Thiocystis violascens DSM 198: one gene and its partner. The protein of the gene in region 1 interacts with the protein of each later gene in a pairwise test. Links are inferred from orthologs where the notes say so. Each region holds a gene or a part of one and is shown in the gene's direction. Other genes may lie near its edges.

Region 1 (5,372 bases):
TCACGGCGCATCGCGAAGAGTTCTTCCTGGGTCAGCGGCTTGATGGGCGGTGCGTGACTCTGTGTCTGCTGCTGGCTGTCGAGTTCGAGGATTTTGATCTCCTCGTCGCGGGTCGGATAGGTCACCACGGCCTGCATCAGAAAGCGGTCGAGCTGGGCCTCGGGCAGGTGATAGGTGCCTTCCTGCTCGACCGGGTTCTGGGTCGCCAGCACCATGAACAGCTTAGGCAGCGGATAGGTGCGCTGGCCGACCGTGATCTGATGCTCGGCCATCGCCTCCAGCAGAGCCGACTGGACCTTGGCCGGGGCGCGGTTGACCTCGTCGGCGAGCAGCAGATTGTGAAACAGCGGACCCTGCCGAAACTCGAACTCGCCCTTTTCGTGACGGTAGATGTCGGTGCCGATCAGGTCGGAGGGCAGCAGGTCGGGGGTGAACTGGATGCGATGGAAGTCGCCTTCGAGCGACTCGGCCAGCGCCTTGACGGCGGTGGTCTTGGCCAGCCCCGGCATGCCCTCTACCAACAAATGTCCGTCGCTCAACAGACACACCAGCATGCTGTCGATGAAGGGTTGTTGACCGATGATGCGCGAGGCGATGTGATCGCGGACGGGTTGCAGTTCGGAGGGGGTTGTCATGCTGGGATGGTTTCCGTGCGTTCCGTGGGCGGTTGTCGATTCTGGTCGGGCGGGCGGTGCGAGCATGTCGCGGATCGTCTCCCGTGTTGGCGAACTATGCTGTCTCTTTTCCGGGGTGAGCGCAAGTCTGGGGCGGGTCGCAAAGCGCATTGATTTATCAGCATATTCAAATATCAATGCAACTCTTGAGCGATGGCTTTCAGGGGCCGACGATGGACCGGAGGCGAGAACCCGCGCTGGCGCCGTGGACGGCGCCGAACGACGGCAACCGAATTTGTTCACATGGGTCAATGGCTTAAACAGGACGCGTATGAGCGCGCCGTCAACGCGCGTAACGGAATCGCCACTTTATTTTAAGCCTTTGTTTATATTTCGATTATTTTGATCGATCAAAATCCGCCCAATCTAATCGAACCCCAACAACCGCGCGCGCTCCGATGCTTTGAACAGACCTTATGCACAAACTTATCCACAGAAATTGTTGGCGAATCGGAAAACTTCCATTGGGAAAAGATGTTGCGACGATATGACGATCCGGAGACGCAATATTGGCGGCTAACTTTTCGAGTTCGAACGACGACCGCGATAACAAGTCGATGGGCTCCCCAGGGCGCGGCTGACCGAGCGAAGAAAAATTCACCCCTCTCTCGGTATATACTTAACGCACCGGCCGCATTCGTTTCGCCCGGCTCCGACCGCGGCACGCGATCCTGATCGCCGACCCACACCCTTGAATCCTCATTTCGCTATCCCCCTGGAGCTTGACCCCTCGTGATCGAGACACTTCGCAATATCGCTATCATCGCCCATGTCGATCATGGAAAGACCACGCTGGTGGACAAGCTCTTGCAGCAATCCGGCACCCTCGGCGACCGCTTCGGTCCGGTCGAACGGGTCATGGACTCCAACGCGCTGGAGAAGGAGCGCGGGATCACTATCCTCTCCAAAAATACCGCGATCCGCTGGAACGATTACCGCATCAACATCGTCGACACCCCCGGCCATGCCGATTTCGGCGGCGAGGTCGAGCGCGTGCTGTCGATGGTCGACTCTGTGCTGCTGCTGGTCGACGCGCAGGAAGGCCCGATGCCGCAGACGCGCTTCGTGACCAGCAAGGCGTTCGAGCATGGGTTGCGCCCGATCGTGGTCATCAACAAGATCGACCGTCCTGGCGCGCGTCCCGACTGGGTCATCGATCAGGTGTTCGAGCTGTTCGACCGGCTCGGCGCGACCGACGAGCAGTTGGACTTCCCGATCGTCTACGCCTCGGCCATCAACGGCTACGCCGGGCTTGAGGACACCGTCAGCGGGGGCGACATGACGCCGCTGTTCGAGGCCATCGTCAAGCACTGCCCGGCGCCCGAGGTCGACCCGGATTCGCCGTTCCAGATGCAGGTCTCGACGCTGAATTACAGCTCCTTCGTCGGCGCGATCGCGGTCGGACGGATTCGTCACGGCAGCGTGCGGCCCAATCAGCAGATCGTGGTCGTCAAGAACGACGGCACGCGCTACAAAGCCAAGATCGGCCTGGTCTACGGCTATCTGGGACTGGAGCGCTACGAGGTGCCATCGGCCTCGGCGGGCGACATCGTCGCCCTGACCGGCATCGAGGCGCCGAATGTCTCCGACACGCTCTGTCACCCGGACCATGCCTACGCACTGCCGCCGCTCACCGTCGACGAGCCGACCGTGACCATGACCTTCCAGGTCAACACCTCGCCCTTCTGCGGTCGCGACGGCAAATATCTGACCTCGCGTCAGCTCAAGGATCGGCTGGAGCGCGAACTCATCCATAACGTCGCGCTGCGGGTCGAGGAAGGCAACGATCCCGAGAAATTCCGCGTCTCCGGGCGCGGCGAGTTGCATCTGTCGATCCTGCTGGAGAACATGCGCCGCGAGGGCTACGAAATGGCCGTCTCGCGTCCCGAGGTCATCTTCCGCGAGATCGACGGCAAGATCTGCGAGCCCTACGAGCAACTCACGGTCGATCTGGACGAGACCTCGCAGGGCGCCATCATGCAGGCGCTCGGCGAGCGGCGCGGCGAACTCAAGGACATGGTTCCGGACGGCCGGGGCCGGGTGCGGCTCGATTACGAGATCCCCTCGCGCGGTCTGATCGGCTTCCAGACCGAGTTCATGTCGCTGACCTCGGGCACCGGGCTCAAGTATCATGTCTTCGACCGTTATCGTCCGGCCAACATGGGCGGCATCGCCCCCCGGCGCAACGGCGCGCTCATCTCCAACGGCACCGGCAAGGCGCTGGGTTACGCGCTTTTCGCGCTTCAGGAGCGCGGCCGCATGATGGTCTCGCCCGGCGACGAGGTGTACGAGGGCCAGGTGGTCGGCATCCATTCGCGCGACAACGACCTGACCGTCAATCCGCTCAAGGCCAAGCAGTTGACCAACATCCGCGCCGCCGGCTCGGACGAAAACATCCTGCTGACACCGCCGGTCAAGTTCACCCTGGAGCAGGCGCTGGAATTCATCGAGGACGACGAACTGGTCGAGATCACGCCCAAGTTCATTCGGGTCCGCAAGCGTCATCTCACCGAGAACGAGCGCAAGCGGGCGAGTCGCGGCGGGTGAGACCGGGGCAGCCATGGACATCGAACGCCTGAACGAACGCATCGGCACGATGAAAAACTGGCCGACGCAGTCCACGCCTTCATCCGCGAGCAGGCGCTGCAATGCTTTCAGGAACTGGCGCGGGAGGCCGGTCCATGGCGGAACGCGCCCTGATCTTCGGGCTGTCGCCTGACATTCGCGATGCCTTCGCGCGGGTCTTTGCCCGTTATACGACGGTTGAGCGGGTGCTCCTCTTCGGCTCGCGCGCCAAGGGCACGTTCAAGGACGGCTCGGACATCGATCTGGCGGTTTTCGCGCCCAGGATGAGCGATCGGCAGTTTAGCCGTTTGTGGAATGACATCGATGACTTGCCCATCGTGTTCAAGATCGACCTGCTGCATTGGGATCGTTTGTCCAATGAGCGCCTCAAAGACAAAATCCTGGACGAGGGCCAACCTTTTTTCGCCATCGCGCATCTGACGACTGACAACCGAATGGACACCAACAGACAAGACCTTTATCCGATCACCGAACCCTTCGCGACCCATGAACTGGTCGTGGACAACGGTCACCGTCTTTATGTCGAGGAATGCGGGCGTCCCGACGGTATCCCGGCGATTTTCCTGCACGGCGGTCCCGGCGCCGGGTGCGAGGCGGCGCATCGTGGTTTCTTCGATCCCGAGCGCTATCGAGCGGTGCTGTTCGATCAGCGCGGTTGCGGCCGCTCCACGCCCCATGCCTCGCTGACGGCCAATACCACCTGGGATCTGGTCGCCGATCTCGAACGCATCCGCGAGCAGCTCGGCATCGAGCGCTGGCTGGTCTTCGGCGGCTCCTGGGGGTCGACCCTGGCCCTGGCCTATGCCGAAACTCATCCCGAGCGAGTCGCCGCGCTGGTGGCGCGGGGGATCTTTCTCTGCCGGGACGCGGAGATTCGCTGGTTTTATCAGGAGGGCGCGAACTGGATCTTTCCCGATTATTGGGAAGAGTATCTGGCGCCCATTCCGGCGGACGAACGGGGCGATCTGCTGGCGGCCTATCACCGGCGGCTCGCCGGCGCGGACGAGGTGGCGCGGATGGCGGCGGCCAAGGCGTGGTCGGTCTGGGAGGGGCGCACCGCGACCCTGTTGGGCAACCCCGGCATTCAGGCGCATTTCGCCGATCCGCATGTCGCGCTCAGTCTGGCGCGGATCGAGTGCCACTACTTCGTCCATCGTGCCTTTCTCGAACCCGATCAGTTGCTGCGCAACGCCCACCGCCTGGCGCCGATTCCCGGCGTCATCGTGCAGGGCCGCTACGATGCCATTTGTCCCATGCGCTCGGCCTGGGATCTTCACCAGGCCTGGCCGACGGCCGATTTTCAGGTGATCGCGGACGCGGGGCATTCGGCCTTCGAGCCGGGCATCCGTCAGGCATTGGTGGCGGCGACCGACCGTTTCGCGCACGAACTCGGATGAGGCGGTATCGCAAAGGCACGGAGAGCGGACGGTGATCGGTCTTCTGCAACGGGTGAGTCAGGCGCAAGTCGAGGTGGCGGGCGAGTCGATCGGCGCCATCGAGCGCGGTCTGCTGGTGCTTGTTGGCGTGCAGCCGGGCGATACCGAGGCGCGTGCCGACCGACTGCTGGAGCGTCTGTTGGGCTATCGCGTCTTTCCCGATGCCGATGACCGCATGAATCTAAGTCTGCGTGACATTGGCGGCGGGCTGCTGCTGGTGCCGCAATTTACCCTCGCCGCCGACACGCGCAAGGGGACGCGCGCGAGTTTTACCTCGGCCGCTCCGCCCGCCGACGGGGAACGACTCTTCGCGTACCTGGTCGGACAGGCGCGGATCGCCCATCCGCGCGTCGCGACCGGGCGGTTCGGCGCGGACATGCGGGTGGCGCTGGTCAACGAGGGGCCGGTGACGTTCTGGCTGGAGGCTTGAACCGCGTCCATGACGGTCTGCCTCGTTTTGAGTCGCCTGCCGTGTTTGCACTCACCTGTAGAATCCGAGTCGACGCGGTTTAACTCATTCATTTTTAAATATTTAAACCGCGCACCGCCGACCGTCCATGGTGACGCAAAGCAAGTTGAAGAGCCACGAAACGACGTTTCTCGCTCTGGGCGCGGTTTAAACGTTCATCCTGAAGCGGTCTCTCATGCGCCTACATTCCTTCCTTGTTCCGATCTT
Region 2 (4,752 bases), 1.5 Mb from region 1 along the record:
ATCGTGGTGATCGCCACCCTAGTCACCCTGGTGGATCTCGGGCTCAACGCCTACGCCCACGAGTTGCATAAGGTGCTGGGGCTATTCATTGCGCTGATTGTGGTCAATTGCGCCATCCTGGGGCGCGCCGAAGCCTTCGCCTCGAAAAACCCGGTTGCGTCCGCCGCGCTCGATGGACTCATGATGGGGCTTGGATTCACGGCCATCCTGGTGGTGCTCGGCGGCGTGCGCGAGATCGTCGGCAGCGGCACCCTCTTCGCGGGCGCCTCGCTGTTGCTCGGACAGGCGATGTCCTTCCTCGAACTTACCCTGATCCCGGACTATCGCGGCTTCCTGCTTGCCATCCTCCCCCCCGGCGGCTTCCTGGCCCTAGGCTTTCTGCTCGCAGGCAAGCGGGTCATCGATGCCCGCGCGGCGGAGGCCAAACGGCGTGAATCGCTAGCCTTGAAGACGGCTTAACCAAAACCGGAGGTCATCGATCCCATGCACATTGGCGTCGCCTACGCGGACAAATTCAAACAGACCTGGCTCAAACTCGACGTGCCGGACGACAGCACGGTACGGAATGCGATCGAACGCTCCGGCCTGCTCAACCAGTTCCCGGACATCGACCTCGCGAGCAACAAGGTCGGCATCTTCGGCAAGATCGTCCCGCTCGACACCCGCTTGAGTGACGGCAACCGGGTCGAGATCTACCGACCCATCACCGCCGACCCGGAAACCGTCGAGCGGCGCGACCGGGACACGGATGTAGAGGATTAGATCCCAACCTCTCGATGCCAGCGGCGGAGCCGCGTCCTCCCCTGGAATCGCCGAATTACACTCGGTGTTTCGGCCGCCCGGCCGGAGCGAAGAAACCGAGCACCGATCGGCAATCCAAATCGGATGCGCTAACATTCCGTCAGGATGTTGGATACAATCCAGCGCTCCGGATAGCAAACTCCAATATCGTTATTCTCGGGAGCCATCGTCCCGCCCCCTGCCCTGGATGGACCCTCGCCCAGTCAATGCTCTCTCCGGGCGCGCTTCCGCGATGTTCCCGGAGAACGGAACGGGCATCGCGTTGCGCGAACCGACTCCCTCATCGAGGATCTCTAACATGGCCACGACCAACGGCCCACGCCACGGAAAAACCGGCAAACCCATCGACAGCGCCAAGCTCGACCGCGTCGTCGCGGACGCGCGCAAGGCCGGCGAGGAGCGTGCGGCGGGTTACCGCGACCAGGCGCTCAAACTCTATCCCTGGGTCTGCGGGCGCTGCGCGCGGACTTTCACCCGCGAAAATCTGCGCGAGCTGACGGTTCATCACAAGGATATGGACCACGATAACAATCCGCCCGATGGCAGCAACTGGGAGTTGTTGTGTCTCTACTGCCACGACAACGAGCATCAGAAGTACGAGGAACATCTCGCCGCGCTGGCCGCCGGTCGCGGCGGCGCGCGCAGCAGCGGCGGGACCGCGAAACAGACGACCCACAATCCGTTCGAGGCGCTCGCTGGCCTGCTCAAGAAGGACGATTAGACCCGCATGTCCCCTCACCTTTTTTTCGCATCCGCCCCGAAGCACATGGGCAGTCTGCTCGCCGAGGAACTCATCCGGCTCGGCATGTCCGACGCCACCGAGACGCGCGGCGGCGCGCGCTTCTCAGGCCGATTGGAAGACGGTTATCGAGCCTGTCTCTGGTCGCGGGTCGCCAATCGCATCCTGTTGCCCTTGGGCCAGTCTCCGGCCGTCGGGCCTGACGATCTCTACGCGGCGGCGGCGGACATTCGCTGGGAGGACCATCTGACGCCGGAGCACACCTTCGCGGTCCAGTTCGACGGCGACCTGAAAGGCATCAATCATCCGCACTTCGCCGTGCTGCGGGTCAAGGATGCGATCGCCGACCACTTCATGAGCCGGCTCGGGCGGCGTCCGAGCGTCGATCAGGATCATCCCGACCTGCGCATCCATGTCTACGCCCATCAGGACAGCGTCGGCATCAGTCTCGACCTATCCGGCGACTCGCTGCATCTGCGCGGCTATCGCGACGAAGGCTCGGCGGCCCCGCTGAAGGAAAATCTCGCCGCCGCCCTGCTGCTGCGCGCCGGCTGGCCGGAGATTGCCGCCGAAGGCGGCGCGCTGCTCGACCCCATGTGCGGCTCGGGCACGCTCGTCATCGAGGGCGCCCTGATCGCGGCCGACATCGCACCCGGATTGCTGCGCGAGCGCTTCGGCTTCCACGGCTGGACCCAGTTCGATGACACGGTCTGGCAACGCCTGCTTGACGAGGCCCACATTCGCCGCGACGCCGGTTTAAAACGACTCGGCGCGCTGCGCGGTTACGACCAGAATCCCAACGCGATCCGCGCCTCCATCCACCATCTGGCTCGGGCCGGGCTTGAGGGCCTGGCGCATTTCGAGCGGCGCGAGCTGTCCGACTGCCGGCCGGGCCGGGTCGAGGACGAGGGCCTGGTCATCGTCAATCCGCCCTATGGCGAGCGCCTGGGGGAAGAGGACGAACTGCCGGCCCTCTACGCCCGCCTGGGCTCGGTCCTCAAGGATCGCTTCCTCGGCTGGCGCGCGGCGGTCTTCACCGGCACACCGGATTTGGGCAAGTACATGGGTCTGCGGGCGGTCAGAATGCACACGCTCTATAACGGACCCATCGAGTGCAAGCTCCTGCACTTTCAGGTCGAACCACAGTATTTCGTCACCAACCAGCCGCGCCCATTGCCGCCGGAAGCGCGCAGTCCGAGCGCCGACATGCTCGCCAACCGGCTCAAAAAGAACCTGAAGGCGCTGCGCAAATGGCAGCGCGACGAGCAGATCGACTGTCTGCGCCTCTATGACGCCGATCTGCCCGAATACGCGCTCGCCGTGGACATCTATGCCGGCAAGCAGCGCTGGGTGCAGGTGCAGGAATACGCCGCGCCCGCCAGCATCGATCCAAAAAAGGCCCGCCACCGTCTGCGCGAGGCGTTGGGGCTCATCCCGGAAGTCCTGGAAGTGCCTGGCGAGCAGGTTTACTTCAAGGTGCGTCAGCCCCAAAAGGGGTCGAACCAGTACGAGCGCCTCGACGAGACCGGCCATTTTCACGAAGTCGCCGAGGGCGGGCATCGTTTCCTGGTCAATTTCGAGGATTATCTGGATACCGGTCTGTTCCTGGACCATCGCGACGTGCGCCGACTGATCGGCACGCTGGCGCCGGGCAAGCGTTTCCTGAATCTGTTCGGCTATACCGGCACGGCGACCGTCTACGCGGCCAGGTCTGGCGCCCTTTCCAGCACCACGGTGGACATGTCGAACACCTATCTCGACTGGGCACAGAGCAATCTGACCCTGAACGGAATCGATCTGGAGCAACACGAACTGGTCCAGGCCGACTGTCTGCGCTGGCTGGACCGCACGGCTGGCCGACGACAGTACGACCTGATCTTTCTCGATCCGCCGAGCTTTTCGACCTCCAAGCGGATGTACGGCACGCTCGATATTCAGCGCGATCATGTGAGCCTGATCCATTCCACGCTGCGCCTGCTGGAGCCGGACGGAGTGCTGATCTTCTCCAACAACCTGCGCCGCTTCCGCATCGATCTGGAGGGGTTGGCGGGGCTGGAGGTGACTGACATCAGCGCCGAGACCCTGCCGCGGGATTTTGCCCGGAATCCGCGGATCCACAATTGCTGGAAGATCCGTTATCCGGGCGCGTGAAAATTGCTCCACGTGCCTCGGCTTCCTTGGCTTCGGACAGCCATTCGATGGCGGCGGAAACCTTGGGAGACCGGGAGATCGTTAAATCGCCGACCAAATCAAACGCGAGCTGCTGATGTGTCAAATGAGTCAGCCCAGTTGACTGGGAGAGCAGAGTGCATTTTCCAGTTCTTCCACATCGACGAACGCATGATAGACGCCAAAGCGTTCGAGTGATTCGGGTAGCCCAAGGAAAGCATGAATCAGTTTCGCTACACCCACCCACTCGGCGGCGCTGGATGGCCCTTTCATGTCTCTGGCATTGTAGAAGTCAAGGAAGACGAGGCGAGAAGGAAGTTCGTTGACATGTGCGACAAGGTATTGATGTGCAAGGCGGTTCACATATTGGTAGAAATGCTCTGACCAAACTTTGTTTGAGCGCGGGGCATAGAATACGCGCGCTTCCTCAAGCGCGGCATCAATGATCGCTCTGGACTTTAGGCCAGCTTTCGATGGAGGTGACAAGACCTCCGCGACATGCGCCTTGGCTTCGACGAGGACGAACCTCTCTCGATTCGTGACGGCCAGCCCATCCCAAACCGGACCGCGACGGGGCCAGAAATCCGTCAGGTCGCGGATCGGAAACTCGCCGATACCAAGCATCCTGAAAGCCGCTTCATCGCGATACTCCGCAAAGTGCGTGAAGCCAATTGGCGAGCACCAAGCGAGCGTTTCATCCTCCTCGATGGCACCCGCATCGCGGAGTGCCTGCTCGATGAGATGAGGTGCCTTGGCGACGGCAATCTGGAGCCAGCGCTGGCTTCCGGCTGTTGCGAACTCGGGTTCCTTGGGCATGGATTTGGATGCACCCTAACGCTTCTTCGGCGCAATCAAATCCGTAATCGACCCATGCGCCATCTCCGCCGCCAGCCCGATGGTTTCGCACAGGGTCGGATGTGGGTGGATGGTCAGCCCGATGTCTTCCATGTCCGCGCCCATCTCCAGCGCCAGCACGGCCTCGCCGATCAGTTCGCCGGCGTTGGGTCCGGCGATGCCGGCCCCAAGGATGCGCTTGGTCTCGG

What was found. Proteins that work in one complex are often made in the same cells at the same time.
Region 2: the proteins of typA (region 1) and rlmKL interact in binary tests that used the Escherichia coli proteins (3 or more experiments, as listed by UniProt). The link is inferred for Thiocystis violascens DSM 198 from one-to-one orthologs.

What each region holds. Positions count from the first base shown.
Region 1 is NC_018012.1:2,250,572-2,255,943, forward strand. Bases 940-3,813 are described here. They hold typA (translational GTPase TypA), read left to right. Parts: upstream 940-1,406; coding sequence 1,407-3,221; downstream 3,222-3,813. Other genes in these bases: pip (prolyl aminopeptidase), read left to right, coding at 3,695-3,813. In the rest of the region: THIVI_RS09980 (AAA family ATPase), read right to left, coding at 1-635; more of pip, read left to right, coding at 3,814-4,657; dtd (D-aminoacyl-tRNA deacylase), read left to right, coding at 4,689-5,126; THIVI_RS10000 (DASH complex subunit SPC34), read left to right, coding at 5,341-5,372. UniProt on the Escherichia coli protein: A 50S ribosomal subunit assembly protein with GTPase and nucleotide-independent chaperone activity, required for 50S subunit assembly at low temperatures, may also play a role in translation.
Region 2 is NC_018012.1:3,712,616-3,717,367, forward strand. Bases 1,121-4,109 are described here. They hold rlmKL (bifunctional 23S rRNA (guanine(2069)-N(7))-methyltransferase RlmK/23S rRNA (guanine(2445)-N(2))-methyltransferase RlmL), read left to right. Parts: upstream 1,121-1,528; coding sequence 1,529-3,691; downstream 3,692-4,109. Other genes in these bases: THIVI_RS16490 (YajD family HNH nuclease), read left to right, coding at 1,121-1,522; THIVI_RS16500 (hypothetical protein), read right to left, coding at 3,821-4,109. In the rest of the region: THIVI_RS16480 (electron transport complex subunit E), read left to right, coding at 1-459; THIVI_RS16485 (RnfH family protein), read left to right, coding at 484-762; more of THIVI_RS16490, read left to right, coding at 1,100-1,120; more of THIVI_RS16500, read right to left, coding at 4,110-4,525; lpdA (dihydrolipoyl dehydrogenase), read right to left, coding at 4,541-4,752. UniProt on the Escherichia coli protein: Specifically methylates the guanine in position 2445 (m2G2445) and the guanine in position 2069 (m7G2069) of 23S rRNA. Methylation occurs before assembly of 23S rRNA into 50S subunits.